3 regions of the Shewanella sp. KCT genome follow, and region 3 is predicted to be linked to each of the others. Evidence: predicted binding sites of a transcription regulator. Region 3 holds the regulator's gene; each other region holds the start of a gene.
The links. The regulator LexA, encoded in region 3, represses DNA repair genes until DNA is damaged. The targets are predictions, from matches to a motif close to TACTGTATNNNNATACAGTA.

Region 1 (9,991 bases), on a different contig from region 3:
TTGCGGCCAGCAATACAGCCGCCAGCATCCAGCGTCACGGTGGCATGACGACCAACGCGTACGGCTTCTGCACTCAGCATCAGCATGCGGACTTGCTCCGCATTAGGTTTGCGCACGACGGCATTGGCGTAGCTGTTGTTAAAGGCATCATCAAAGCTCAGTACGCCACGACACACCTCGGTTTGACGATTAGGCCGCTGATTGTATTGGCGTATACCATCAGCCAATACCTGCATAAACGTTTCAACAGGTATCGCTTTGCTGCCGTAGTTATCGGGTTTGGCGGTGGGGTTAGTCCCAGTGTATGCCCCCGCTAATGCGGTATTACGATCAACAAATTCATCCAAACCACCCACGCCAAAGGCGCGTTCAATCGGCTTCGCTTGGCCGTGGCCTTTGCCAAAGTAAACTGATGACCAGTGCAGCTTAATGCCCATCATCGGGATCAAGCCTAGTGGATCGTCCTTGTTTACTTTAAAGCGGTAGCGATTAGCTACACCACCTGTCAGCCATTTGTTGGCGGCGGCGCGAGTGTTATCGATAGTGATCTCACGAGGGATGCCGTACTCGCGCACAACATCCATTAGGCTCAAGCGAATAGTGTCTGTATTTTCACTAATTCCTGTACGCCAGCCTAAGATCTTGCGGGTGCGGATGTCCTGCCAAAACCATGTTTTAGGGCGCACAATTTCGCCGTTGTACCAACGTACAAATACGTTGTGCAGGTAGCCGTCGCCGTTAATCCATTCCATAGCGACAATGTCTTCAACGGTACGTTCTTGCGGCGGGTACAGTTGCATCAAGGCATGTTCACCTTGGCGCAGCAGTACCTGTTGCTCGTGTGGTACTTCTGCTTTTAAGCGACGCTCAAGGCTTTTCACTGACGGAACCACCCACCCCTTTTCTTTGGCGGCATCTTTAAGGCGGTAGTAACAACCTTTGAATGAGGGTTGTTCGAGACGTAGGTAGTCAGCTTTGAAACATGCCCAGGCCTGTTCATCAATATAGGCACGACGGTTCTCAGCTGAGCTCATCGCGCCAATTTGATATTTAGTCAGCAGCTGCGGCAACCAATCGGCAGCGTCATACCCCTTCACACTCAAAACATCTCGTACCAACGTGGATTTTGAAAGTTCGAACTCTCGACTGATATGGGCATACGCGTCCATCTTGGCACAACCTGTTTCAACAAGCGCATAAAAGGCACGCACGTATTCCACCTTACGCTTGGCAGTTTCTTGCGCTTTAGCGCCAGCACGTTCCCACAGCGCCCATAGGGCATCACGGTCATAACGTGGCTGCGCTGGTTTAGGCAGATTCAACAGCTTACCGTCAATCTCCAGCTTGCCTTGGCGCTTGAGTAGCGCTGCACGAGCAGCAGCTGGCAGGCTGTTGATGTGGTATTCACGACCACCTCCACGACCTTCGCGCTTGCGGAACGCCCAGTTTTCTTTACTTGCACGAATTACTACACCTTGAGGTGATTTGGGACAGTCTGGTAAACCAGCGATTTCAGATGATGGTAAATATTGATTAATGTCAGTCATTTTCGCCCCCGAATAGTTCCAGTTCAGGGGTCAATGACTTATTAACATTCTCGCGGTGCCAGGCAATGCCGCTCATTAACCGCGTTAACGCGCCCAGGGTTTCCTCGGCTTCTGTTTGCCCATCATAAAACTTAATCAACAGTCCCATCGCATCACTAAAGCTTCCCTGCACGGCGTTAATGTCACTGGCATCAGCGCGTTTGCCGGCGGGAATGTCAATCACCAGTTGTCCACCCGAGGTCGCCAAATAACGTGTCATCAGGGTAATGCCACAGGCATGTTCAAATGGCCGGATTAAGACAGAAGGCATACGCCCATTTTCCAACCACTTATATAATGTCCATTTATTGGGTAACCCCATTAAATCTGCCACACGGTCAACCGACAGGTTTTTCCGCTCACGGGCATGTGCTAAGCACAATTCCATCGCATGCCTCAGGCTGTTGGCAGTGACTTTTTTCCAGTTTCTAGTTGCCATTGGATCAGCTCCTGAACTCTTATTTCCAAATAAATCTAAATCGTGGACCTAGGCTTTTACGTCTAAGCTTTCTACACTGAGCAACATCAACAATCGACAAGGAAAGTGACATGAGTAAACCGCTTAAAATCCCTAATACACTCATACAAATGGATGCCGAAACCTTGCACAGCGATGTAACCAACTTCATCTTCGTTTCCACTCATGCTTTGCATGTTGAGCTGCAACAAATACGCACTCTCTTGCCAGACGTTTTAGTACCCGAAGTTCGTCCCGACACTTCAACATCCAGCGTAAAGGCGCTAGCCGAATGTGTTGGTACCGCGTTGCCTTTTCCTGTAACACCCACTGACGATGAGCTGCAATATGCGCTCTCGCTTCTTCCACAGAAGCAAATCGCACTCCTTCATGCTCGGCTTCGCAAGCTTGAGCATCAATGGATTTGGTTGGTTGAAGACGAACACTGTCAGCTGTTTGCGGTGCCGCCGGTTTGGCATGTTCGCTGGAGCATGTTGATTGCTGGTCAGCTGTATCCTGCGTACATTGGTGGGGTGTTTTTTTAAGTGCCCCCATCAAGCCACCTCGCGTGCCAGTACATTGCTATTAGTAGATGTGCTAAACTCATCCTCGTAACGGCTCGGCCAAATTTCAGCAGCGGTAACGCCAATGGCTTCAGCAATAATTTGCTCGCCTTTCGGCCATTTTCTATCGAGTGCGTTTTGCAGTGTGTTAGACGCCAGACCGTGGGCTTTTGATAATTTGGTAAGTGAACCACAGGCTTTGCGAACTTCCGCTAGAATGTCTTGCCTGTGCCAGTCGTTAGATATGCGTGAGTTGTTCTTGCGCATTTTTTTGGCCTCTTTTGTTAGTCGTTCATTTGAAATGACAGGTTTATGTGCACGACTAATAATCCATCTTTTTGAAATGATGGTCAACCCAAAAAAATGCTTTCAAGTTAAAAAATAGACTCAGATCTACACAAATAAAATTAAATGCTGTTGATTCAAACAGTTGTGTCTGCGCAAAAGAATGGATAAAAACTTGAATGAGTGTTTCAACTTTAAAGGGACAAGTTGAAAGTTTCCGGATCCGCTTAAATGAGTTGATCGGTGACCAAAGCTTGCGCGCATTTGCTAACAAATGCGCTTTATCAGAGACAGCAATAAGAAAGTATTCTGTCGGGGAATCAACGCCAAATATAGAAAGGCTATACCAGATAGCTAATGCAACCGGTGCATCAATCAATTGGCTTACTACAGGGTTTGGGTCCATGTACCAAGATGGAACAAGTTATTTTGGATTTACAGACATTCCTCCAAGCCAATCAATTAAGCCTGCTAGCACTTATATGGGCGAATCACCCAAACAACATCAACTCATTAAAGACGAATACGCACTAATACCTGTATATCAGGTGGCGGTATCAGCGGGTAATGGCAGTTTTGTAGAGAATGAACGTCCTGAAAAGTACCTGGCATTTCGCCGTAGATGGTTAAAATGGCGTGGGTTTGACGAGCAGGAGCTAGCAGTGGTACTGGCTAATGGCGATAGTATGGAGCCGACTATCCCTAATAAAAGCACGCTCGTGGTACACACTGGTCGCAAGCAGCCTAAGGATGGCAACATCTACGTGATCCGCAACGGCGACCAGGTATGGGTTAAGCGTATCCAGGTTAAACCTAGCTCATGGCTGTTACTTAGTGAGAATAATTTCTATCCACCAATAGAGATCCCAATGACAGAACAAAGTCAGTTTGAAATCATTGGCCAGGTAGTTCACATCTCACGTGACGTTGGTGAATAGCATTTAAAGACGATTTAAAAGCTAGTTGCAAGACATCATCATTTATCAAAGTAAGAGGCGTAAACCTTGATGGTCGCGCCTCATTTCTCAAACCCCGATTTTTCAGTTTCCCGATGATAACTGACCATCTCTCACCGAGCCATCATCGGCTATAAACCTTGATACGCGGGCTTTCTACTGAATATTTACTCGCCAAATTTTAGCTAATTTCGTTTGTTCTCGGTTTTCATGTTCATTTATCAATACTCAAGACCCTATACACAGGGGATCGACCTGTTAAAGGCTATTCGTGCTGATGACAACCTGAAACACATTCCTGTGTTGATGGTGACTGCGGAAGCGAAAAGGGAACAGATCATTGCAGCGGCGCAGGCCGGTGTGAATGGCTATGTGGTGAAACCTTTTACTGCGGCGACATTGAAAGAGAAGTTAGACAAAATTTTCGAACGACTCGGTTAATCAAGGTTGAGCTATGCAGGCAGAAACTTCAGGGCTGATCAATCTAGCACAGGCCAAGCAACTCGTTGATCTGCTAGAGGCGGGTCAACAAGAGATGGCCGATGAGCTAATTCGCGATATCGCCAGCCCGATTCAGAAAGAGCTGTTTGACGAGGTGGGTCGCCTAACCCGTCAGCTTCACAGTGCCATAGTGGACTTTCAGGTGGACGGTCGCCTCGTGGAGCTGGCTAATAGCGAAATTCCCGATGCCAAAGAGCGCCTCAATTATGTCATCGACATGACGGAACAGGCCGCCAATAAAACCATGGACGCCGTCGAAGAGTCTCTGCCCCTTGCAGATGCCCTTACCATGAACGTACAGGCCGTTAAGCCTTCCTGGGATCGCCTGATGCGTCGAGATATTCAGCTGCACGAATTTAAGGCGCTTTGCCATGATGTTCAGCAGTTTATCGAACGCAGCGAATCCGATTCCAATCGTTTAAAAGAGTTACTCAACAACATATTGCTGGCCCAGGACTTCCAAGATCTGACCGGACAGATGATCCGCCGGGTGATCGAGCTGGTGCGAGAGGTTGAGAGTAACCTGGTCTCTATGTTGACCGTATTTGGCGAGCAGCCCGCAACGGATAAACCCCGTGCATCAGAGAAGTGCGTCGAAGCTGAAGGTCCTATTATGAACGCTGATCAGCGTGATGATGTCGTGACAGGGCAAGATGAAGTCGATGACTTGCTGTCGAGTCTAGGTTTCTAAGTAGGAGTCATATGAATGTCCTTTGATGTTGATGAAGAGATACTGCAGGACTTTTTGATTGAAGCGGGCGAGATCCTTGAGCTTCTCTCTGAACAGCTGGTGGCGTTAGAAAATAACCCCGACGACACCGAACTACTCAATGCCATCTTCCGTGGATTCCATACCGTTAAAGGCGGCGCCGGCTTCTTGAGTCTGACGCCCATGGTGGATGTTTGTCACGAAGCGGAAAACACCTTCGACCTGTTGCGTACAGGTAAGCGCAGCGTTTCTGCCGAGCTGATGGATATCATTCTCCAGGCAGTCGACACCATCAACTCTATGTTTGCCGAGACCCAGGCGGGTGTCGAGCAAAGCCCTGCCGATGAAGGCCTGTTAGCTAACCTTAAATTATTGAGCTCTGGTGGTTTACTGCCATCCGAGCAGGGCGGGGCATCAGTTGAAGCCGTTGCCGAAACGCCGGTTGAACCGGTTGTCGAAATACCAGCAGATGACGGTATCGAGCTGTTTGATATGCCGCTCGATGATGGTGTCGAACTGTTCGACGAGCCGGTAAACGATGCGCCCGTGACCTCTATCGCCGGTGAAGGCGACATTGATGAGATCGATGAATCTGAATTCGAAGCCCTGCTCGATGCCCTTCATGGCAGCGGTAAGGGCCCATCAAGTACGGCCCCTGCAGGTGCGGCGCCGATTCAGGCGAGCGACAGCGACGACATCACAGACGATGAGTTCGAGTCGCTACTCGATGAACTGCATGGCTCGGGTAAGTTCCAGGCTCCTTCGGCTCCTATTGCCAAGGTGCCAGAGCCGACCTCGCCGCCGGTGGATGCCGATGAGATCACCGACGATGAATTTGAAAAGCTGCTCGATGAGCTGCATGGCGCCGGTGCCGGCCCTGGCAGTGAGACAAGCACACCAGTAGCCCCTGCCGCTAAGGCGCCAGCAGTTCCTGCGCCGAATAAAGTCGCCACCCCTGCGCCGAGTAATGTTAAGGCTCAGAGCGTTAAGTCGCAACCCGTGGAGGCGCCAGCTCCTAAGCCTGTGGTGAAAGAGAAGGCCGCAGCCAAGGCGCCAGCGACCAATATGCCTCAGGCGGAAACCACAGTGCGCGTCGATACCGCGCGCCTGGATCAGATCATGAACATGGTCGGTGAGCTGGTATTGGTGCGTAACCGCCTGCTTAGCCTTGGAATTTCCCGCGATGATGAGGATATGTCTAAGGCGCTGGCGAACCTGGATCTGGTAACTGCCGATCTGCAGGGCGCAGTGATGAAGACGCGTATGCAGCCGATCAAGAAGGTGTTTGGCCGCTTCCCTCGTGTAGTACGTGACTTAGCGCGCAGCCTGAATAAAGAGATCGATCTTCGCATGATAGGTGAAGATACGGATCTGGATAAGAACCTGGTTGAAGCCCTTGCGGATCCTTTGGTTCACCTGGTGCGTAACTCGGTTGACCATGGTATCGAGATGCCTGACGAGCGTGAAGCTAATGGCAAGTCGCGTACAGGGACTATTACCCTTTCTGCCAGTCAGGAAGGTGACCATATCCTGCTCAAGATTGAAGATGATGGCGCGGGGATGGACCCAGATAAGCTCAAGCAGATCGCCATCAAGCGCGGCGTGCTCGATGAGGATGCCGCAGCGCGCATGTCTGATGAAGAGGCCTATAACCTTATCTTCGCCCCAGGTTTCTCTACAAAAGTGGAGATCTCCGATATCTCAGGCCGCGGCGTCGGCATGGATGTGGTGAAGACGCGTATCACTCAGTTAAACGGTACCGTGCATATCGATTCCTTGAAAGGTAAAGGGACTTGCCTGGAGATTAAGGTGCCGCTCACCCTGGCGATTATGCCGACCCTGATGGTGGAAGTGGCTCAGCAGGTATTTGCCCTGCCGCTGTCGAGCGTTAGCGAGATCTTCCACCTGGATCTGACAAAGACAAATGTTGTCGATGGCCAGCTGACCGTCATAGTGAGGGAAAAGGCGGTGCCACTCTTCTATCTCGAGCATTGGCTGAGTCGTAAGGCGGTGAGCTTTAAGCATGGCGACAAGCAACACGGTCACGTGGTGATAGTGCAGCTGGGTACCATGCAAATAGGCTTCGTGGTTGACTCCTTGATCGGTCAGGAAGAGGTAGTGATAAAGCCTCTGGGCACCTTGTTACACGGCACCCCAGGCATGGCTGGCGCGACTATTACCTCTGACGGTGGCATCGCATTGATATTAGATGTGCCCGGCTTATTGAAACATTACGCCAAGAACAAGAAATAACAGTTAGCGGCACAGTGAGCTATAGGATCAGCGTGATGCCCAGAGGCGTCACGCTTTGTTTCGGCAAGGATCCTGTTGTAGATAGGAATTTGAATGGCCATAAAAGTATTAGTTGTCGATGATTCAAGCTTTTTTCGTCGCCGAGTCAGTGAGATTGTCACCAAGGATGCGGAGTTAGAGGTCATAGGCACGGCGTCTAATGGCGCCGAGGCGGTCAAGTTGGCGCAGCAGTTAAAGCCACAAGTGATCACCATGGATATCGAGATGCCTGTGATGGACGGCATCAGCGCCGTGCGTGAGATCATGGCGAAGTGTCCGACCCCCATCTTGATGTTCTCATCTCTTACCCACGATGGCGCCAAGGCAACCCTGGATGCCCTGGAAGCGGGTGCGTTAGATTTTCTTCCTAAACGATTTGAAGATATTGCCACCAACAAGGATGAGGCGATTGCTCTGTTGCAGCAGCGCATCAAGGCGCTGGGCCGTCGCCGCGTATTCCGTCCCATATTGCCAAGAAGTGTGCCGCCAAAGCCAGCGACAACCTCTGCTTCTACGACAGCGCCGACAAGAGAGATGGCGCAGCGTCCAGCGCCGCGTCCGAGCGCGCCTGTTACCCGCGCCAGTGGTAAGAAATATAAGCTTTTGCTGATCGGCACCTCAACCGGTGGGCCAGTTGCGCTGCAGCGGATATTGACCAAGCTGCCGGCGAACTATCCTCATCCTATTCTGCTTATCCAGCATATGCCGGCTGCCTTTACGCCCGCTTTCGCCGCACGCTTAAATGGTCTGTGCGCCATCGAGGTGAAGGAGGCGCAAAATGGCGATCAGCTCAGGGCAGGCTGCGCCTACCTGGCACCCGGTGGCATGCAGATGATGTTAGAGCGCGGCGGCAGCTATGGTCGCATCAAGATAGTGGCCGGTAGCGCCGAAATGAATTATAAGCCCTGTGTCGACATTACTTTTGCCTCGGCCTCAAAGCTGAGTGGCGGCGAGACCCTGGCCGTGATATTGACAGGCATGGGCGCCGATGGTCGCGAAGGGGCCAGGATGCTTAAGAATGTCGGGGCGACTATCTGGGCTCAAGATGAGGCCAGCTGCGTCGTTTACGGCATGCCACAGGCGGTAACCGCCGCTGGGATCTCCAGTCAGTCGATAGCGCTCGATGATATGGCCGAGGCCATCATTCGCGAGAGCGGACGTGGCTAGGCAGCGACAAGGCCTCAGCACCACTGTGCTGTTGCTGTTTTTTCTCTTGTTAGTTTGCTGCCTGGTGACCGGATCACTCTATCTCGACCTGAGGCATAAGAATGGCTTGCTAGAGGAGAAAGTAGCCCAGCTAGAGAAGAGTCAGGTGCTGCTGATGGTGCCAGACGAGCAGGCAAAGGCCTTGGCCGATTGGATGGAGAATAATCCAGAGTTTACTCAGTCTATCATCAAGCAGGCCGAGCCTGGCAGCCAGGTAAGAGTCGAGATTGGTCCTGAAGTGCCAGAGGCGATCGCAAGGCATGCGACAGACAGCCCTACAGGCAGCCATAGTGAACGAACCGATAGCCTCAAAGAACAGACAGCTAATCGTGATAAACAGCAGGAGCAGACTAAGCTAACGCCCTTGTTGCCTGCGATGGAAGCTGAAGCGCCGAGCCAGAGTGAGCATCAAAGCGAGAAGCAGCGCGAGCAAAAGGTGGCCAGCGCCACAGATAAGGTGACACAGGATGGTCAAACGCCATCGCAGCCGGTTAAGCTGTCAGAAGATAAAGATGGTGTTAAAGTAATAAGCCTGCCCCATGGCGGCATTCGAGTCACGACTCGCGAAGATAATTAAAACGATAACCTGATGGCGATACGCTCGAGGATTTAAGGGGTTTTACTTGAAGATCTGGACCATAGCAAATCAAAAAGGGGGCGTGGGTAAGACGACCACAGTGGCGAGCCTGGCTGGCGCCATGGCAAAGCGGGGCAAACGAGTCTTGATGATAGACACAGACCCCCACGCGTCTTTGGGCTACTACCTGGGCATAGATTCTGAAGAGGTGCCCGCCTCGCTCTATGATCTGTTTCTGAAACACAAGAACTTGAGTAAAGATCAGGTGCTTGCCCATATTGTCCCCACTAAGGTGGAAGGGATAGATCTCTTGCCGGCCACCATGGCGCTGGCAACGCTGGATCGCTCGCTCGGCCATCAGGAAGGGATGGGCTTGATCCTTAAACGCCTGCTTGCCTTAGTTGCCGACCAATACGACGTCGCCCTCATCGATTGCCCGCCGGTATTGGGGGTGTTGATGGTTAACGCCCTCGCGGCCAGCGAGCACATCATTATCCCTGTGCAGACTGAGTTCCTGGCAATCAAGGGGCTAGATCGCATGGTCAAGACCATGACGCTCATGGGTCGCTCTAAGAGCACCACCTACAGCTATACAATCGTTCCGACCATGTACGACAGACGCACCAAGGCCTCACCCGCCGCCCTGCAACAGCTGGGGGAAGAGTATGGCGATGTGCTTTGGCCAGATGTTATCCCGGTGGATACCAAGTTTCGTGATGCCAGCCTGGCGCACCTGCCAGCCTCGCACTACGCCAGCCATTCACGCGGTGTTAAGGCCTATGAGAGATTGCTCGACCACCTGCTGACCAAGGAGTTTGCGCATGTCAAACTCGGTTGACGAAGCGGTCTTTAATTATTT
Region 2 (9,991 bases), on a different contig from region 3:
CACAATGGCAACCTGACCAACACGGTCGAGCTGCACGAGCGTCTGGTGAAGCAACGTCGTCATGTGAACACCACCTCAGATTCTGAAGTCCTGCTTAACCTGTTGGCCGACGAGTTACAACACACCAAGAGCCAGTACCTCACTGCCGACGAGGTGTTTGAGGCGGTCACTAAGGTACACGAGCTGACACGTGGCGCTTACGCCGTGGCGGCGATGATCATCGGCCAGGGTCTGGTGGCGTTTCGTGACCCTTACGGCATTCGTCCACTGGTATTGGGTAAGAACGAGACAGAGCAGGGCACCGAATATATGGTGGCCTCTGAGAGTGTGGCGTTAGACGCCGTAGGTTTCGAGACGGTACGTGATGTCGCTCCAGGCGAAGCCATCTATATCTCGTTAGATGGTCAGCTCTATACCCGTCAGTGCGCCCAGTCGCCAAGCTATTCACCTTGTATCTTCGAATACGTTTACTTCGCCCGTCCAGACTCGACCATCGACAAGGTGTCTGTCTACGGCAGCCGCGTCAACATGGGCACCATGTTGGGTGAGAAGATCAAGAAAGAGTGGGAAGATCACGATATCGACGTGGTGATCCCGATCCCTGAAACTTCATGCGATATCGCCCTAGAGATCGCCCGTAACCTGGACCTGCCATACCGTCAGGGCTTCGTGAAGAATCGTTATATAGGACGTACCTTCATCATGCCCGGTCAGCAGGAGCGTAAGAAGTCGGTTCGCCGCAAGCTAAACGCCATCAACGCCGAGTTTAAGGGCAAGAACGTGCTGCTGGTGGATGACTCTATCGTGCGCGGTACTACCTCAGAGCAGATCATCGAGATGGCCCGCGAAGCCGGTGCCAAGAAGGTTTACTTCGCCTCGGCGGCCCCTGAGATCCGTTTCCCTAACGTCTATGGTATCGACATGCCGACCTCGAGCGAGCTGATCGCCCATGGTCGCGACGCGGAAGAGATCAACAAGCTGATTGGTGCCGATGGCATCATCTTCCAGGATCTGCAAGATCTGATCGAAGCCGTACGTCAGCAGAACCCGGATATCAAACGTTTCGAGACCTCAGTATTCGACGGCAATTATATTACCAACGACGTGGATCAGGCCTATCTGGATCACCTGACCCAGCTGCGTAACGACGATGCCAAGGCTAATCGCATCAAGGATATCGGCACTAATTTAGAGCTACATAACGTCTGTCATCCCTAAGGGATAGCACATGCGTCAGCTAAAAACTGGCCCCATGCGTTAGCTAAAAACCGACCCCTAGTGGTCGGTTTTTTTATGGGAGTGGTCGGTTTTTTTATGGGGCATTTTGCTACATATCTTCCCATGCGAGAGCAATTAAATACCTGATAGCATGGTGTTTTAATGCTTTAGTGCTATGTTTAATGAGTGAAAGTATTAAGCCTCGAGCCTGCCGTCATCCCTAGGAGTGATAAATGAAACACTTGTCCATCAGTACTAAGTTGCTTTGGATCACCTCAGCGCTATTTTTGATCATAGTCGCCATCCTCTCCTTTAGCCTCTGGTGGTCGCTCAGTGATAAAAATGCCCAGCTGGCAGGCCAGGTGCAAAGCGCTTTGCATGATGAGACCCGCCAGCGCCTCAGCGCACGGGCCGGCGAGTACGGCGAGCGGGTGGCGGGCTTTATCAACGAGGCCTATCGAATCCCCTTTTCGTTTGCCGGCATGATAGAGCAGAGCGCGGCTAGCCAGCCGTTATCTCGGGAAGGGGTAGAGGAGTCGGTGGCCGGCGTGCTGCGAAAGAACAGCCAGCTCTCTTCTATGTATGCCCAGTTCGAGCCCAACGGCTACGATGGCCGCGACGGCGATTATACCCAGCAGAGTAGCCACAGCGTACCCGAGGTGGGAACCCTGGAGATCTATTATACCCGCAGCGACGATGGCAGCGTCGAGCATCAACAGGTGGATGACGCCAGCGAGAAGTATGATGCTACCCTCAAGGAGTTTGGCGTACGCGAGGCCGAATGGTACCTGTGCGCCAAGGACACTAAGCAGCCTTGCCTGATGGAGCCCTACCTATATGAGATCAGCCCGGGCAACACGGCGCTGATGACCTCCTTGACCGTGCCTGTGGTGGTGAACGGCAGCTTTCGCGGCGTAATCGGCGTGGACGTTAATCTGCCTGTGTTTCAGAAGCTGATCGACGAGCTCTCGGCCAGCCTGTATCAAGGTAAGGCAAAGGTGACCCTGCTGAGCCAGAAGGGCTTAGTGGTGGCGGCCAGCCACTATGATAAGAAGGCGCGTCCACTGGGCGAGTCTATCGCCCCGTCACTTGCCAGTCAGTTGACCGGGCTGCATCGCCTGGGCGGTTACCTGGAGCAGGGGGATAACATCATAGTCGCCTATCCCATCGAGATCCCGCTCGCCAAGGCGCAGTGGTCGCTGGTGATTGAGGTGGCCAAGGCCGACGCCTATCAGGCGGCGAATGCCATGGATCAGGCGATGTCCGCCATGGCCAGCTCTCTGGGCAGCCTGCTGCTGATCGTAGGCGTCATCGTCTCACTGATCGCCGTGGTTACCATCGGCCTGGTGATCCGCTCTATTGTCGCGCCGCTCAAGGTGATTCAGAGCCGGGTGGAGAACTTAGCCAGCGCCGAGGGGGATCTGACCCAGCAGGTCACAGTGGAGTCCCACGCCGAACTCATCGCCTTGGGCGGTGGCATCAACGGCTTTATCAATAAGTTGAGGCTGCTGATCGGCGAGCTTAAGGAGCTGGCGTCACGCTCGCAGGCCGAGAGTCAGGTGGCGGCGGAGATAGCCCAGCAGACCCACAACAGCGTCAATCGTCAGTACAGTGATATCGAGAGTGTGGTAACTGCGGTTAATGAGATGAGCGCCACCGCGCTCGAGGTGGCCAAGGCGTCTGAGCAGACGGCGTCGGAGACCGAGGCGATGACCCTCAACGTCAAGGCAGGTGAAGACAGCCTGAGCCAGGCCATGGGCTATGTGACTCATATGTCTCAAGAATCCCTGCTGGCTAAGGAGGCCGTGGGTAAGGTGGCGGAAAGCAGCACCAACATCAGCAAGATCCTCGAGGTGATCAGCGCCATTGCCGAGCAGACCAATCTGCTGGCGCTTAACGCCGCCATCGAGGCCGCCCGCGCCGGTGAACAAGGCCGGGGCTTCGCCGTGGTCGCCGATGAGGTGCGCGCGCTGGCCTCCAAGACCCAGAGTTCGACCGATGAGATAGGCAAGTTGATCGAGGCGCTGCAGCGCGAGGTCAACAGTGCCTCGCAGATCATCGACCAAGGGGTGGATGGTGCCCAGCGCGCCGTGGCCCAGACAGAATCGGCTCTGAGTTCACTCAATACCATAGTGAATCAAATTCAGGAGGTCTCCAGCCAGGTGACCCATATCGCCACCGCCGCCGAGGAGCAGAGTGCCGTGACCGAAGAGGTCAGCCGTAACATCACAGGTATCTCTGATTCCGCCTCCGAGCTGGCGAGACTCGCCGACGAGGCCCAGCAGAGCAGTGCCAGCCTGGCGGGCCTGGTAGAGCAGCAACACCAGCAGCTGGGCAAGTTAAAGACCTAAAATGTCTTGGCATTGCGATAGGGCGTTTCCTGGGAGGCGCCTTTTTTTGTGGCCAGATGGCAGTCGCATCGAATGCACGGCTGTGGCTGTGGCTGTGGCAGGGGCCGCGGCCGCGGAAGAGCTAAGTTTTAGCTTAGAGGGGCAAGCGCAGGTTAGCGATCACACCGGCATGAGCAAACCCTGGCTTACCCATACCATTAGCCAGAGGCCGAATAGCAGTCCAAGGGCCGGTCTATGGTGCGCGCCATGGCGGGCGAGGGCAAACAGGGTGCCGGCGCAGCTTAGCAACAGCAGCAGGCTAAATTGCACCAAGGGATCCAGGCGCCAGGGAAAGAGGGAGGATGACAGCGAGAGTAACAGCAGCGCCGTCGTCATCAGCGTGGCGTAAATCAGTAGGCGTTCGGGTCGTTGTGGGGTCTTGAGTCGTGTGTGCATATCGGCCTCCGTGAATAGCCCTTAGACTAGCTATTAATGAGAATAGTTCTCAACTAAATTTACACGTAAGCATGAGATTGCCTTTCCTATTTGCGCCAAGGCCGCGAGTGGTTTAAAGTTACTGTTAATTTATACAGTAATTGATGTCAGCATGATCCTATACATAGCAGAGAAGCCCAGTCTCGGGCGGGCAATCGCCGATGTGTTACCTAAACCCCACAAGAAGGGCGAGGGCTATATCACGGCGGCCAATGGCGATACCGTCTCCTGGTGCATAGGGCACCTGCTGGAGCAGGCCGAGCCCGACAGCTATGATCCCGCCTTCAAGTCCTGGTCGTTCGACCATCTTCCCATAGTGCCGCAGCAGTGGAAGATGACCCCCAAGAGCAAGACCCGTGGTCAGCTCAGTGTGCTGAGAAAATTGGTCAAGCAGGCCAGTCAGTTGGTGAACGCCGGGGACCCTGACCGTGAAGGTCAGCTGCTGGTGGATGAGGTGATCGCCTATCTCGGGGTCAAGGGCGACAAGCTAGAACAGACCCAGCGCCTGCTGGTGAGCGACCTCAATCCCCAGGCCGTTAAACGGGCCTTGGGGCAGCTGCGTAGCAACCGAGAGTTTATCCCCCTGTCGACCTCGGCCTTGGCGCGTTCTCGCGCCGACTGGCTTTATGGCATGAACATGACCCGCGCCTATACGCTGCAGGGCCGTAAGGTGGGCTATCAGGGGGTGCTCTCTGTCGGTCGAGTGCAGACGCCCCTGTTGGGCCTGGTGGTGCGCCGCGATGAGGCCATTGTGAATTTCGTCAGCAAGCCTTTCTATGAGGTGCTGGCCAATCTCTATACCCAAGAGCAGGCGCATTTTAAGGCTAAGTGGCAGCCCAGTGAGGCCTGTCAGCCCTACATGGATGAGGAGGGGCGGGTGCTGTCGCGCCGTCTGGCGGAAAACGTGGTGGGGCGGATCACAGAGCAGCCCGCCAAGGTGACGGATCTGCAGGCCAAAGATAAGCAGCAGGGGCAACCCTTACCCTATAACCTGTCGTCGCTGCAGATAGATGCGGCGAAGCGATTCGGCATGAGCGCCAAGACGGTGCTCGATACCTGTCAGTCATTGTATGAGAAACATAAGCTGATCACCTATCCGCGCTCCGATAGCCGTTATCTGCCCAAGGAGCAGCTGGCCCTGGCCCCCAGGGTGATCGATGCCGTGCTCAAGGGAGCAGGCGAACTCACCGCCCAGTGCGCCGCGCCGGATCTTAAGATAGTCTCCAAGGCCTGGAACGATGCCAAGGTGGATGCCCACCACGCCATAGTGCCCACCGAGAAGGTGGCCAACCTGAGTGCCCTGAGTCAGGCTGAGAAACAGATCTACCTGCAACTGGCCCGTCAATATCTGGCGCAGTTTTACCCCGTCTATCGTTACCATGAGACTCAGGTCGAGGTGGAGATCGCCGGCGGCCATTTTCACACCAAGGCCAAACAGGAGATCGCCCCCGGCTGGAAACAGCTGTTCCCTAAGCGCAGCGATGACAAGGCCGACGGCGAGGGCGACGAGGCCCTGGCCCAGCTGCCGCCGCTACATAAGGGGCAGATGCTGCACTCTGGCCAGGGAGAGCTTATCGAGAAGCAGACCCAGCCTCCCAAGGCCTTTACCGATGCCACCCTGCTGAGCGCCATGACGGGGATCAGCCGCTATGTGACTAACCCAGAGATCCGTAAGATCCTCAAGGAAACCGACGGTCTGGGCACGGAGGCAACCCGCGCCGGGATCATTGAGTTGCTGTTCAAGCGTGGTTTTCTGGCCCGCCAGGGGAAGTCTATCGTCTCGACCGCGGTCGGGCGCGGCCTCATCAACAGCCTGCCCGAATCTGCCACCACGCCTGATATGACGGCGCTGTGGGAGAGTCACCTGGATGCCATCAGCCGTAAAGAGGCCAAGTACCTAAGCTTCATGGCGCCGCTAGTCGAGTCGCTCAATGGGCTTATCATGCAGGCCGGTGCCCAGCTGCCCAAGGCCTTGCAAGGTGTCGAAGCGCCTAAGCGTTCGTTTAAGAAGCGTGGCTATGGTAATCGACGCGGCACGGCGACGGGTGCTAAAGGCAAGGCTAGCGGGGCGAAAAAGACTGCGACTAGAACCGCGGCTAAGGCAAAAGCCTAAATAAGCGCCTAAATAAGAATCTGAGCAAGAGATAAGGGCCTAAGCAAGGGCATAGGTAAGGGCCTGAACGCATGGAAACTTAAGCGACTCAGACCCTTGGAGTGGGGCGTTTAACGTTTGATCAGCTGTATGGCATAGCCGCCGTTGGCCGCCATGTTGAGATCTAGGCTGTCGCCCTTGGTAACGGTTTTCTTGATCAGCTTATAGTCTTCGGCGAAGTTACCCGCGTTGATGCCATCTTGCAGCAGCTGCATCTCATACTCACCATCTCCGAGGAAATCCAGGTTGATCCGCTGGCTTCTCGCCTGGGTATTGGTCATGGCGCCTATGTACCAGTTATCACCCGCGCGGCGCGCTATGGTGAAATACTCGCCTATGCTGGCATGCAGCACCTTAAAGTCATCCCATACCGTAGGAATGGCGGCGATAAAGCGCGGGATCTCAGGCTCGGCGCGGTAGCTGGTGGGAGTGTCGGCGAGCATCTGCAGCGGGCTCTCGTAGATCACATACATGGCGATCTGCTGCGCCCGGGTGGTGAGGCTCATGGGACGAGACCAGACCTTGTTGAAGTTCTTCTGCTGGGCATTGGCCATGGCGCCCGGGGTGTAATCCAGCGGGCCAGCTATCATGCGAATGAAGGGCAGATGCAGGTTGTGGGTCGAGGTTACCTCAGACCATTTGTTATTTTCCAGTCCTCTAACCCCTTCGCGGGTCATCACGTTGGGGTAGGTTCTGTGGATCCCAGCAGGCTTGTAGGATCCATGGAAGTTGACCATTAACTTATATTTGGCGGCCATGGCAGCGGCGCGCCAGTAGAAATCCACCCGCTTGATGCTGTCGCTGTCCATGAAGTCTATCTTGACGCCGTTGATCCCCCATTTTGCGTAGAGTTTAAACGCCTCTTCCAGGTTCTTGTCCAGCGCCGAGTAGGGCACCCAGAGCTGCACCCCGACACCTTTTTCCTTGGCATGGGCGATGATCGCCTGCATGTCTATGCCTGGCAGCACGGTAAGCACATCTTCCTGTGATGACCAGCCATCGTCGATAAGGATGTTTTCGATACCAAAGTCGGCGGCAAAATCGGCGTAGTATTGGTAGGTCTCTGTGTTGATCCCCGCCTTGAAGTCGACCCCCTTGAGGTTGTTCTCGTTATACCAGTCCCAGGCGATCTTGCCGGGTTTGATCCACGAGGTGTCTTCGATGCGTGACGGCTCGGCCAGGGTGTAGCTCATCTGGTTGTCGAGCAGGTCTGCGTCGCTACGGGCGATGGCCAGGATGCGCCAGGGATAGCTGCGAGACTTACTGACCACGCCATAGTCCTTTGTGTACTGCTCATCTTTATCCAGCTCAAATGGGTGCACACCATAGACATTGCCATCACCTTTGCCCCTTAGCCAGAGACCGGGATAGCTCTGCAGATCTGTCTCTGTCAGCAGTACATTGACGCCATTGACCACAAACAGGGCTGGTAGGCTACCTAGCTCGTCCTTGTCTATCCCCTTGACGGCAATGGGAGTGAATCTGGGCTGGGTGGCGCTGGCAAACTTTTTCTCGAAGGGGAAGTAGGCGAAGGCACCTTTGGCGAAGTTAAATTCGGCCTGCTCAGAGGTGAGGGCACTCTTGCCAGACTGCTGGGCGCTGAAACGATAGGCGACCCCTTCATCGAAGGCGCGAAACTCCACCCGGTAATTATCTTTAAAACTCAGGCTCAACTGGTTGTATTGGTTGTCTATCTTGGCGGTACGCACCTTGACAACCGGGGTGAGCTGCTCTGAGATGGCACTGCGCTTGACCTCAACAACCTGAGGCGCGTTGCCGAGGGCCGTGCCATCGGCAAAGGTCATGGCGATGTGTGATGGGGCCAGGATGGTCTGGCCATCGACGCTGACGCGATAGCTAAGTTGCTCCTCGGCGATGACATCGACCAAGATGCTTCCATCCGGGGAGCTGAGTTGATAGGTCTCGCCCACGGCCAGTGCGCTGGGAAGCGTTAGCACTCCTGCCAACATCAGCTGCTTATACGCCTGGGGCGCCGTCAAAAAACGCTGCAACATGTTTCATTACTCCTGATTCATACGGGGAAATTCCCGAAGGTAAGTCATTGAAGCATGTCGATTGACGCCCCGGCGCATGAAAATGAGGCTAATATTTCCCGAAAAATAACCTTATATCTGGCCTCGTTTGATCTGCCAATGTTTGATCCACCATAAAGGTATTTAGCTGGATTAAAATGTCATAGAAGTTAAGCCGTCCACTGTCGATATGCGTTGAGCGTGTGCTAGTGATTCTAAGGAATTTCCTTAACATCATCGATATAGCTGAGGGCGCTGTATGCCCCGGCAAACAAAGCTGCCTAGGCGAGTTGGCGTTTAGGGTTTAAAGGCGCTTCTCGTGCAAGCTCTCCCCTTAGATGGTGGTGGTTTTATAGCAATGACTATCTAAAAACTAAGTCATAGAGTTTGACACATTCAAGGCCTGTTTAGCCTAAAAGTCGTTTGCGAAAAATTATAAATTATTCATTAATATCAGTTTGATAAGCTAATTCTCTAGGCGAGAACTGGGCATAAAAAAGCCCATCACCTAGTGGTAATGGGCGAACAAAACGATTGCTTAAATTGTCTTTGAGCGAATCATTTAACAAGGGAGATTAAAACTTGAAGCGAACCCCCGCACGATAGCTACGACCCCAGCTGGAGATATAGTCTACGTGGTTCTTGTCCCCGTTCAGGTACTGCACATAATTGGGGTCAAGCAGGTTGTTGGCCTCGAAGGTGAGGGTGAGATTGTCTGTGACGTCATAGCCCACCTGCATATCCAGCTGGCCCCATTCGTCGACCTGTAGGGTCTCTGAGGTCCAGTCGTTGAGGGCATTTGACCAATACCACTGCTTGCCCAGGCTGTACTCGGAGCGATAGTTATAGGCCACATTAACCTTAAGCCCATGGTTCTCGTAGAAGGCGACCACATTGTACTGATGATCAGACAACCCCTTAAACGGCAACGGCTCGCCATCCTCCGTATATTCACCCGACTCGCTGTTGTTATAGGTATAGTTGGCTTGCACACCGAAGCCCGCGAGGGCATCAGGCAGGAAATCGTCGAAGGTCTGGAGCCAGTTCAGCTCATAACCCCGGATACGCGACTGGTTTTCATCGTCGTTGTAGGGGCGGGTGACCTCGAAGCTGGCGCCATTGATGGTTTCCCGCGTCGGCTCGTAGATCACGAAGCCATGCAGCTCCTTGTAGTAGAAGGCCAGGTTAAGGGTGCCGCTGTCGCTGTAGTACCACTCAAGCGTGGTATCGAGCTGATCGGCATAGTAGGGCTCCAGGCCGGGATCATTCTCATAGATGAAGTTTTCCGGCGGCGTCTTCTCCTCGTTTTGCCAGATAGAGGTAACCGGCGACAGGTTGGTCAGCGGCGGACGAGAGATCGCCTGTGACAGCGACAGACGCCAGACCAAATCATCGGTTAGCCCCAGCTTACCGTTGAAGCTCGGCAGCAGCTTGTTGTAGTTGCCTTCAAACTCCACCAGGCCGACGGTATCCACCGCGTCGGTAAACAGGCCGTTTTCATCGAAGGCGATGTTGGCCGGATCCTGAGAGTAGCCCCAGGAGGTGACGGTAGTGTCTATGTAGCGCAGACCGAAGTCGAGCATGTAGGGCATGCCGGCAATCTCATCTTCGAGGATCAGCTCGGCGTAGGCGTGAATGGTCTCCTCTTTCACCCCATAGGTGTTGCCGCCGGTGAGGTTAGGTCTGGGCACCAGGTATTGGTCGAACGCCTCGCTGTCCAGGGATCGGTAGTAGTCGAACAGTCCGGGAATGTTGATCCCCGC
Region 3 (9,991 bases):
GTTGCCTGAACCATGTCGCCTGTGTTGTTACCCCAGGCGTTGCGCTCATAGGTGATCACCGAGGCGAGCTCCTGTGGCGTTAACTGACTGGAGAAGGCCTGCATGGCGGTGCCAGGCTTACCGTGAAGCACTATGTCTAGGTGATTCTCAACTGGCCCTGTGGCGATGGCGCTGCCTTTGAGAGCCGGGAAGGCGCCGGGTAATCCCATGCCTGTGGCCTGATGACAAGCGGCGCAGTGACCGATGCAAACCTGCTCTCCCTTGGCCATCAGTTCATCCATGGTCAGATCGTCTAACACAGGTGGTTGAGATTCCTCGGCGGCTGAGCTTGCTGCCGCACTGGATTCGGCCGTTGGGGTAGGCATAGATTGAACCGCTTCGGCAGCTGCATCTGCTCCTGTATTAGCGCCGCTCGATGCGCCTGAGTTTGCCTGGTTGACATCGGCTGCCTGCACCGTATCGCCCGTGTCGTTACCCCAGGCATTACGCTCGAAGGTGACCACGGCGGCTATTTCTGTAGCGGTCAGCTGCTGGGCGAAGGCCTGCATCGCTGTGCCGGAGCGGCCATGTAGCACCACATCTAGGTGATCGGCGACAGGGCCCTTGATGATTGGGCTGCCTATGAGTGACGGGAAGACGCCAGGTAAGCCGGCACCATTTGGCTGGTGGCAGGCGGCGCAGCGGGCCATATAGACCTGTTCGCCCTGGGTCATCAGCTCTTCTTTCGACAGGGTTTTCGACAAGGCTGCTTGCGCCTCGGCGGCGGCCGCGCTGGCTTGTGCCTCCTGCTCGACAATCCAGTTGTCGAAATCGGCTTCAGAAAGTACCTGCACCACGATTGGCATGAAGCCGTGATCCTTACCGCAAAGTTCGGCGCACTGGCCACGGTAGATGCCTGGCTTGTCGATGCGGGTCCAGGCCTCGTTGATGAAGCCTGGGTTAGCGTCTTTCTTCACCGCGAAGGCCGGTACCCACCAGGAGTGGATCACATCCTCCGAGGTCATCAGGAAGCGGATCTTACGATTGACCGGCAGCACCAGTGGCTTGTCGACCTCCAGCAAATAGTGTTCGCCTTTGGTCTCCTTACCTTCTATCTGTTCTCTGGGGGTCGCCAGCAGGCTGTAGTAGCTGATGTCTTGGTCAAAATAGCTGTAGTGCCATTTCCATTGGGAACCTGTGATCTTGATGGTGAGATCGGCATTGCTGGGATCTTCCATGGCGATGAGGGTCTTGGTGGCCGGGATGGCCATGAGGATCAAGATGACAAAAGGAACGAGCGTCCAGGCGATCTCTACCTTAGTGCTCTCATGAAAGTTTGCCGCGACGGCACCCTTGGAGCGCCTATGGTTGATGATGGCGTAGATCATCACCCCAAAGACGACTAGGCCTATGGCACAGCAGATATAGAGAATCGTCATATGAAGGCTAAACACCTTATTGCTGATCTCTGTGACCCCTGATGTCATATTCAGGGGCATATCTGCTGCGAGTATGGTGGGCGTAAATAGCAACGCCAGCAAACAACACAACACTTGCTTCACTAGACTTCTCCTCTGTCAATTGCGAAGGCAACTACAAAGAAGAGCCACACAGTATGTCTCGGCTCTATGCAAACTCTTCAGTTCCCAAAAAAGCAACGATGACTTCAAAGTGCGTCGGTGGTGAATCTCTTGTTCTGCTGGTGGTGACCACGCTTGCACTTACGGCTGAATATATCAGACCAATTTCAGCTTCTGTGGGCGAGGTATTACAGGTTCATTTTCGCCGCTCAAGCCGACAACCAAATTGTGCGATATAACAAATAATCGTTGATATCTCTTACTAACTTAATGGCTGTTTAAATATTGATCAAGATCACTTTTATTTTATTTTTCTAAACAAAACAGACACAAAAACGCCCCTGGCGGGGCGTCTGTATGGAAAGGTAAAGCGCGGAATATCAATGCAGCGAACTGAACAGACTCAAGGTCTGGCCGCCGAGATCCTCTTGGGGAAAAGGGTTGGCAGGTAAGTGACCATTCGCATCTTCGATTACCACCCCCAGGGCGCGGGTATTCTTGGCAACTATCTGTAGGCGACGACTGTCACGGGCATCCAGGGTTTGTGCCCAGCAGATCACCGCACTGGATGTACCACTTGTGAGGGCTTTTTCCATCGCCCACAGGGTTTCGACCTCATCCTTGGTGTGTACCAAGAGGATGCGATCCATACGCACACCGCCGTCGGCCAGCATCTGCTTGTAGCCTATATTAGGTGGGCTGATTAACACCACCCATTGTCCCTGCTGACTGAGTCGAGCCAGTTCCGGGGTGAGGGCCTGCAGCTCCTGCTTGCCCTGGGTCGAACTTGCCGTAGTCGAGATAGTGTTGCCATCGCCGCGCTTTAGTGAGCTGTCGAGATCGACCCACAGTCCTGGATGGCGTGGCGCCATACCCATTAGGTTGTTCATTGCCAGTCTCCATTTCGAATAACGCCGACGGCCAGGCCTTCGATGCTCAGGCTCTGGGTGGTGAGGTCCACCACGATAGGGGAATACTCTTCATTTTCGGCATGCAGATAGACGGTACTGCCACGTTTCTCGAAGCGTTTAACCGTTACATCATCTTCCACGCGGGCCACGACTATCTGGCCGTTTCTTGCCTGTTCGACCTTATGTACCGCCAGTAGGTCGCCCTCGAGAATACCTATATCTTTCATACTGTCACCCCTGACGCGCAGCAGAAAGTCGGCGCTGGGGCGGAACATGCTAGGGTCAACCTGATAGTGTTGTTCCACATGCTCTTGGGCCAGGATAGGCTCACCGGCGGCCACCTGACCTATGAGGGGCAGGCCGAGATCTTCAGGCTCTTCCTCTTGGGTCAGCTTGATGCCACGTGAGGTGCCGGGCATGATCTCGATGCAGCCTTTCTTGGCCAGGGCCTTGAGGTGTTCCTCGGCGGCGTTGGCGCTCTTAAAGCCTAATCGACGCGCAATCTCGGCACGGGTAGGCGGCATGCCCGTGTCGGCTATATTGCGTTTTATCAGATCTAAAATCTCGGCTTGTCTTGGGGTTAAGGGTCTCATGATTAATCCTGTCTTTCCATACAGTACCTGTCAGTATATACAGTATTTTATACAGTGCAAGTATTAACCAGATTTTCTCCCAATCCCATCAAGCGATTAGCGCCTAAAGTGTGATTGATTAGCCGAGATGCGTCTGTTCAAGTGAGAGCAGTAGATGATGGTAATCGTCGATGGCCGGGAAGTCGGCAAACTGCTTGTGAGGCTTCTGGCTGTCGGGATTCTTGATCCCCAGCTGGTAGCCAACGCCGGCCTGCTTGGCCGCCTGCAGTATGGGCTCGCTGTCGTCGATAAACAGGCAACGGCTGGGATCCAGGGAAAACTGACTAAACAGGTGACGCCAAAATTGTGGGTGTTCCTTGGGATAGCCGGTTGCGTGACTCGAGAGCATCTCATCGAGCCCGTTAGCCAGATCTGTATGCTCGAGTTTCAGCGCCAGGCTGTGGGGATGGGCATTGGTGACCAAGATGCGCCGCTTGCTGTGTCTGGCCAGTGCGGTGAGAAAGGGCATGCTGTCCTGACGCAGCTGGATCCGGTCGACCAGAGTGTGGTGCAAAGCCAGAATGTCCAGACCCAGCTCCTGTTGCCAATATTCCAGGCAATACCACTCCAGGGTGCCGAAGACCTTGGCGTAGGCTGTCTCCACTAGTTGTTGGGCGTCGGCCTTAGGGATCTGCCTTTGTTCACACAAGGCCTGAGGCACCAGACTGAGCCAGAAATGGTTGTCGAAATGCAGATCCAACAGGGTGCCGTCCATATCCAGCAGCACGGTATCTATCTTATTCCAGGGAAACATAAATCGAGTAAAAAAATTCCTTGGTTTGAGTTGTGGATTAGGCCCATCATAGTAAGATTGAGTGGTTAAGCAAACGCCATTTTTATCAGGAAGTTTCATGCCGGACAAAAAGCCGCAGATCCTACATGCCGAAGTTGTTGCCCAGAGCCGTCTGTTTCAGATAGAGCAGGTGCATTTAAAATTTTCGAACCAGGTTGAGCGTCAGTATGAGCGCATGAAGGGCAACGCCCGCGGCGCCGTGATGGTTGTGCCTGTGCATGGCGAGGAGTTACTGCTGGGGCGCGAATATGCGGCGGGCACCCACAGCTATGAGCTGGGCTTTCCCAAGGGCCTGGTGGATCCCGGCGAGACTCATGCCGAGGCGGCCAACCGTGAACTGCAGGAAGAGATAGGTTTTGGCGCCCGTAAGCTGACCCATCTGATGGAGTTGAGCCTGGCGCCTGGCTACTTTGCCAGCAAGATGCAGATCTTCGTCGCCGAAGATCTGTATGAGAGTCGATTGCAGGGTGACGAGCCTGAACCCATAGAGGTGGTACGCTGGCCATTGAGCCAGTGGTCTGAGCTGTTATTAGAAGATGATTTTTCCGAATCTCGAAGCGTTAGCGCCTTGTTTTTGGCACAGAAACATCTAAAACTAAAGTAGTTAATTCAAATTTTCATATTAGGCATTGCCAGATGTAGGCTGTTGGAGTTGTGATGAAGCCAGAAGAGTATGTTGAGCAGGCGATTTCGATTGCCATCGAGGCGGGTGAGGCCATCAAAGGTATCTACCTCGAGGGCAGTTTTGACAAAGAGGTGAAATCCGACAATACCCCGGTAACCTCAGCCGATATCGCGGCCCATAAGATCATCTCTTCCCAGCTAAGCAGCCTTACCCCTGAGATCCCCGTCCTCTCAGAAGAAGCGGCCGACATTCCCTTCTCCCTGCGCGCCGACTGGCAGCGTTACTGGTTGGTTGACCCTCTCGATGGTACCGGTGAGTTTATCGCCGGTAGCGGCGACTTCTCGGTGATCATCGCCCTGGTCGAGCACAACCGCCCCATCATGGGGATCGTCTATGTGCCCATGACGGGTGTGGTCTACTATGCCGTGGCAGGTCTGGGTGCCTACAAGCGCAGCAGCAAGGGCGAGGTGCGTATCGCCAGCAAGCAGCTGACCAAAGACGATGAGCCCTGCCTGCGTCTGGCGGTGAGCCGCCGTCAGGATCCTCAATCTGTGTTGAAGCTCTTCAATCATCCTAAGCATTGTGAACTCGTGGTGCTTGGCGGTGCGGCTCTAAAGAGCTGCCTGGTGGCAGAGGGCCGCGCCGACTGTTATGTGCGCATCGGCCCAACCGGCGAGTGGGACACAGGTGCGGCGCAGATCATCATCGAAGAGGCCGGTGGTCAGGTGATGGACCTCGAGCTGCAGCCGCTGAGCTACAACGAGCGCGAATCACTGGAGAACCCCAATTTTATCGTTGTGGGCTCGACTCACCTGCCATGGGATGAGCTGTTAACCGGTGAATAACCCAAGCATTATCAGTGTCGAGGCGGCTTGTAAGACTCAGCTGCCAGGGATCTATCGCCTCGAGCAGGGGCTCTTTGGCGACCATGCCTACCCGGATTTTTTCTTTCGTCAGAGCTTCGATTGCTGGCCGAGCGGGCTGCTTGTCGCCTGCGACGACACTGATCGCCTACTCGGCTACATCTTGCTGGCAAGGAGTGAACAGGCCGACTGCGCCTGGATCCTCTCTGTGGCCGTCGACGATGCCGCTCAGGGTCGGGGCATAGGCAGTCGCCTGATCACCGATGCCCTAAGTGCGCTGCCAGATAGCGTGACCCAGGTAAAACTCACGGTAGCGCCGGAGAATCCCGCCAGACACCTCTATGCCAAGCTGGGCTTTGTCGAGCAGGGGCTGGAAGCCGATTATTTCGGCCCGGGCGAAGACAGGATCCTCATGATACTCCATCGATAAAATCCTACTTATTACCTACCCGGTGAAAAATAATCTTATTGTGAACATTGTTTTTTATTTTGCTTGCTGGTAACTTGAGCACAAATTAACAGCGCGATGGAGCCGAGATGGCAAGACGCAAAGAACATACTCATGATGAGATCCGGGCGATGGCGACCACCGCGGTGCTTCGCCACCTGGAGGTCGAGCCGCTCGATAGTCTTAGCCTTCGTAAGGTGGCGGCGGCCATAGGTTATGTGCCCAGCACCCTGGTGAATCTCTTCGGTAGCTATCAGGGCTTATTGCTGGCGGTTGCCGAACTAACCCTGGACGAGCTGTATCGGCGCCTGGCCGCTAGCGCTCAAGCTGACCCGATTCAAAGCCAAGCGTCTGAGTCGAGTCAGCTTGAGGCGATGGCCGCGGCCTATCAGCAATTTGCCTTCGCGCAGCCAAGGGCGTTTCAGCTGATCTTCGAGCTTAAGGCAACCGATGAGCAGGGGCTGAGCGAGCACCATGCCCAGCTAATCGCGCAGCTGTTTGGCCTGATTGAGGCTTGCCTGGCGCGTCTGCTGCCCGAGCTTTCAACTGAGCAACTGCTACTGGCGAGCCGCGCCCTGTGGGGCGGCGTCCATGGCCTGGTGAGTCTGTCGCTGGACGATAAGCTCTTTGCCCCCGGGATCAGTATTGAGCAGGCCATTAGTCATCATCTCGCGGTACAACTTAAAGGATTGGGTTATCACAAGGAGGCGTTATGTTGTTAACCAAGCGGTTTTTTCCCTATTTTGCGACCCAGTGTCTGGGCGCGCTCAACGATAATATCTACAAGAATGTGCTGCTCCTGATGGTGACCTACAGCCAGATAGAGAGCCTGCCCATCAGCGTCAATCTGTTTGTTAACCTCGCCGCCGGCGTGTTTATTTTGCCTTTCTTCCTGTTTTCTGCCCACGCGGGTGTGGTGGCCGATAACATGGACAAGGCCAAGTTGATCAGGCGCTTAAAGCAGCTCGAGCTGGTGATCATGTCCTGCGCCGCCATGGCGATCTTGACCCAGAGTTACATGATGATGTTGTTGCTGCTCTTCTTAACCGGTAGCCAGTCGGCCTATTTCGGGCCGGTAAAATACTCGCTTTTGCCTCAGGCATTGGCGGAAGATGAGCTGGTGACGGGCAATGCCTGGGTGGAGATGGGCACCTTCCTCTCTATCCTCATAGGTACCCTCAGTGCCGGTCTCTTGGTGGCCAGCGACAAGGGGGCGATCATTACGGCGGCGACCGTATTCGTGTTGGCGCTGGCGGGTTATCTGAGCAGCCGCGCGATTCCTGCCATGCCGCCGCAGGGAAATGTCACTAAGATACGTTTCGCACCTCTGTCTGGCACCTGGCGAAGCATCGCCAAGGTGAGGAAGACGCCGAGTATCTGGATGGCCATCTTGGCGATCAGCTGGTTCTGGTTCCTCGGGGCGACCTATCTGACCCAGTTCCCCAACTTTGCTAAGTTGCATCTGCACGCCGATGCAACCGTGGTTTCACTCCTGTTGGCGCTCTTCTCTATAGGTATTGCGGCGGGCTCCTTCCTGTGTGAGCGCTTCTCCTTCGGGCATGTGGAGCTGGGGCTGCTGCCCTTCGGCGTGGCTGGGCTAACTCTGTTTGGTGTGGATCTGCTGTGGTCGTTGCCCGAGTTGCCCGCACAAGTCGAGACCATCTATAGCTTCAGCAGTTTCATCGCCGAGTCACAGCACTATCGGGTGATGTTTGCCCTGTTTATGGTGGGGGTGAGCGGCGGTCTGTTTATCGTGCCCCTGTACGCCTTTATTCAGTCGCGCGCCGACAGGGGCGAGTGTGCTCAGGCGATCGCCGCGAACAATATCATGAATGCCCTGTTCATGGTGGTCTCGGCGGTCATGTCTATCATGCTGCTAGAGGTGTTTGGCTGGCAGATCACAGAGCTCTTCCTGTTGTTGGCGTTGCTCAATGCCGTCGTCGCCCTTTATGTCTATAGCCAGGTGCCCGAGTTTACCCAGAGATTTGTCAGTTACCTGCTGAGCCATATCCTGTATCGCGTGACGGTTACCGGCCGTGACAAGTTGCCCAGCGAAGGCGCCGGCATCATAGTGTGCAACCATGTGAGCTATGTGGATGCCTTGATCATCATGGGCGCCTCGACCCGCCCTATCCGTTTCGTGATGGATAAATCTATCAGCGAGATGCCGCTGCTCAAGTATCTGTTTCGTCATGCGGGGGTGATCCCCATCTGTTCGCCGCGTCAGAGTGAGGCCACCTATAATCAGGCGTTCGAGTCTATCCATCAGGCGCTGGCCGATGGCGAGCTGGTTTGTATCTTTCCCGAGGGGCGTCTGACGCCTAATGGTGAGCTGGGCGAGTTCCGTCCCGGTATCGACAAGATCCTCGCCCGCGATCCTGTGCCTGTGATCCCTATGGCCCTCAACGGCCTCTGGGGTTCCTATTTCAGCCACAAGGATGGCCATGCCCTAAGTACCAGGCCAAAGCGCTTCTGGTCTAAGATCTCCGTGGATCTGGATGATGTGGTGTCGGGCACAGAGGCTAACCGCCATCTGCTGCGTGAGCGGGTCGAGGCCATGTTGCCCGCATCCTAGCCGCTTGCGGCCCTAGATTAGATAGCGAAAAGCCAGGCTGATGCCTGGCTTTTGTTTGCTAGCGAGTGGCGTATTCATCCAGCCACTGGTGCATGGCCTGATGGTCGCCCTGGAAGATCACCCTGTCGGCCTTCTTGCCAATCTGATACTGATACATGGGGTCGTAATATTTGCTCAACAGCAGGGCGATCCATTCGAGGTGCGCCTGGGTATCGCCGCGTTGTATCTGTACGGCTAATGCGTCTCTGATCATCTGCTGTAACTCATCATGCTGCTTACCGCCCAGGCGTTTCTGGATGCCACTGATGCTGTTGGCCAGGTACTCGGCAAATGCTTCAAAGCCAGCTTCTTCGCCCAGACGCTCAACATAACCTCTATGCATCTTGTGGACATATTCGTCCAGCAGACGTGTCAGCCTTGCCTCCAGCGGTTCCTCCAGGATGACCACGCTGGCAGCTTGCATTCCCATGTAGAAGGCTTTGGGCAGCGCCGAGCGTCCGATAAGGTAACTCTCATCTTCTAACAGCAGGATTTTCGCCGGGCTCTGTTGGTGTCTGAGCAGGGCAACGCCCAGACTGTTTTCGAAGTTGATCTGCGTCGGCTGCTCCTCATGATAGCGGCCGAAGCTGGATCCCCTGTGATGGGCCAGCCCTTCGAGATCCACAGCCTCCTGGCGCTGCAACAGAAAGTCTGTCTTGCCACTGCCGGTGATGCCGCTGAGGATCAGCATAGGTTTCACCGCTGGCGCCCTGTCTATGGTGTCGATAAGGAACTGGCGCATCGCCTTGTAGCCGCCCTGGATATAGGGGACGTCTCTGCCGGCCTCGGCAAGCCATTGCTGGGTCAGTTGAGAGCGTAGGCCGCCGCGAAAGCAATAGAGATAGGCTTCGGGATGGGTGTCGAGATAGGCGAGCCAGGCATCGACCCGCTGCTGTTTAACCTCGCCACACACCAGTGAGTGACCCAGAGCGATGGCGGCATCCTGGCCGTGCTCCTTATAGCAGGTGCCCACCTTCTGCCGTTCATCGTCGCGCATCAGGGGATGGTTGCTGCTGGCGGGAAAGGCGCCCTTGGTGAACTCTATCGGCGCGCGCACATCCATGATGGGATGGCCGCTGGCCAGGATACGGCCATATTCGCTTGCTGGAATGACGTTAGCCAATTGATGATTATCCATTAGATCAGCTCTACCAATGGCTGCGACTCAGTTTGCGGTACCAAGTGGCCGATGCATTGGGTCGGCAGCCCCTCTTTTTCCAGTAGTGCCAGTAGCTCGGCCTCATGGCTGTTAGATACGGCAATCAGCAAACCACCGCTGGTTTGTGGGTCACACAGCAGAGCTTTCTGCACGTCGTTCACCTCTGGCAGATGTTCGCCGTAGCTGTCGTAGTTTCTATGGGTGCCGCCGGGGATACAGCCAAGCTTGAGGTAGTCCATCGCCTTGGGCAGCATAGGCAGAACCGCTAGGTCTATCTTGGCCGCCAGCGTGGCGCCCTGGCACATCTCGATCAGGTGGCCAGCCAAGCCAAAGCCGGTGACATCCGTCATGGCGGTAACCCCCGGGATCTTGGCGATTGCCGCTCCA

Region 1: AYI87_RS21335 (S24 family peptidase) is a predicted target of LexA. The motif match lies at 3,019-3,038, and genes of this name have one in related genera.
Region 2: AYI87_RS20825 (DNA topoisomerase III) is a predicted target of LexA. The motif match lies at 4,124-4,143, and genes of this name have one in related genera.

The regions. Positions count from the first base shown of each region.
Region 1 covers NZ_LVDJ01000015.1:4,110-14,100, forward strand. Annotated here, with positions in the region: gene AYI87_RS17710 (transposase domain-containing protein) at 1-1,547, opposite strand, end outside; gene AYI87_RS17715 (helix-turn-helix domain-containing protein) at 1,540-2,025, opposite strand; gene AYI87_RS17720 (hypothetical protein) at 2,136-2,588, shown strand; gene AYI87_RS17725 (helix-turn-helix domain-containing protein) at 2,598-2,960, opposite strand; gene AYI87_RS21335 (S24 family peptidase) at 3,071-3,829, shown strand; partial or broken gene AYI87_RS17735 (response regulator) at 4,082-4,288, shown strand; gene AYI87_RS17740 (protein phosphatase CheZ) at 4,302-5,039, shown strand; gene AYI87_RS17745 (chemotaxis protein CheA) at 5,055-7,310, shown strand; gene AYI87_RS17750 (chemotaxis response regulator protein-glutamate methylesterase) at 7,404-8,516, shown strand; gene AYI87_RS17755 (hypothetical protein) at 8,509-9,132, shown strand; gene AYI87_RS17760 (ParA family protein) at 9,179-9,970, shown strand; gene AYI87_RS17765 (chemotaxis protein CheW) at 9,954-9,991, shown strand, end outside.
Region 2 covers NZ_LVDJ01000027.1:4,419-14,409, forward strand. Annotated here, with positions in the region: gene purF (amidophosphoribosyltransferase) at 1-1,218, shown strand, start outside; gene AYI87_RS20815 (methyl-accepting chemotaxis protein) at 1,452-3,569, shown strand; gene AYI87_RS20820 (hypothetical protein) at 3,729-4,004, opposite strand; gene AYI87_RS20825 (DNA topoisomerase III) at 4,156-6,156, shown strand; gene AYI87_RS20830 (glycoside hydrolase family 97 protein) at 6,267-8,210, opposite strand; gene AYI87_RS20835 (TonB-dependent receptor) at 8,804-9,991, opposite strand, start outside.
Region 3 covers NZ_LVDJ01000007.1:218,982-228,972, forward strand. Annotated here, with positions in the region: gene coxB (cytochrome c oxidase subunit II) at 1-1,541, opposite strand, end outside; gene AYI87_RS12325 (cell division inhibitor SulA) at 1,940-2,449, opposite strand; gene lexA (transcriptional repressor LexA) at 2,446-3,063, opposite strand; gene yrfG (GMP/IMP nucleotidase) at 3,182-3,856, opposite strand; gene nudE (ADP compounds hydrolase NudE) at 3,954-4,499, shown strand; gene cysQ (3'(2'),5'-bisphosphate nucleotidase CysQ) at 4,553-5,365, shown strand; gene AYI87_RS12350 (GNAT family N-acetyltransferase) at 5,358-5,813, shown strand; gene AYI87_RS12355 (TetR/AcrR family transcriptional regulator) at 5,921-6,553, shown strand; gene AYI87_RS12360 (MFS transporter) at 6,544-8,406, shown strand; gene mnmH (tRNA 2-selenouridine(34) synthase MnmH) at 8,465-9,583, opposite strand; gene selD (selenide, water dikinase SelD) at 9,583-9,991, opposite strand, start outside.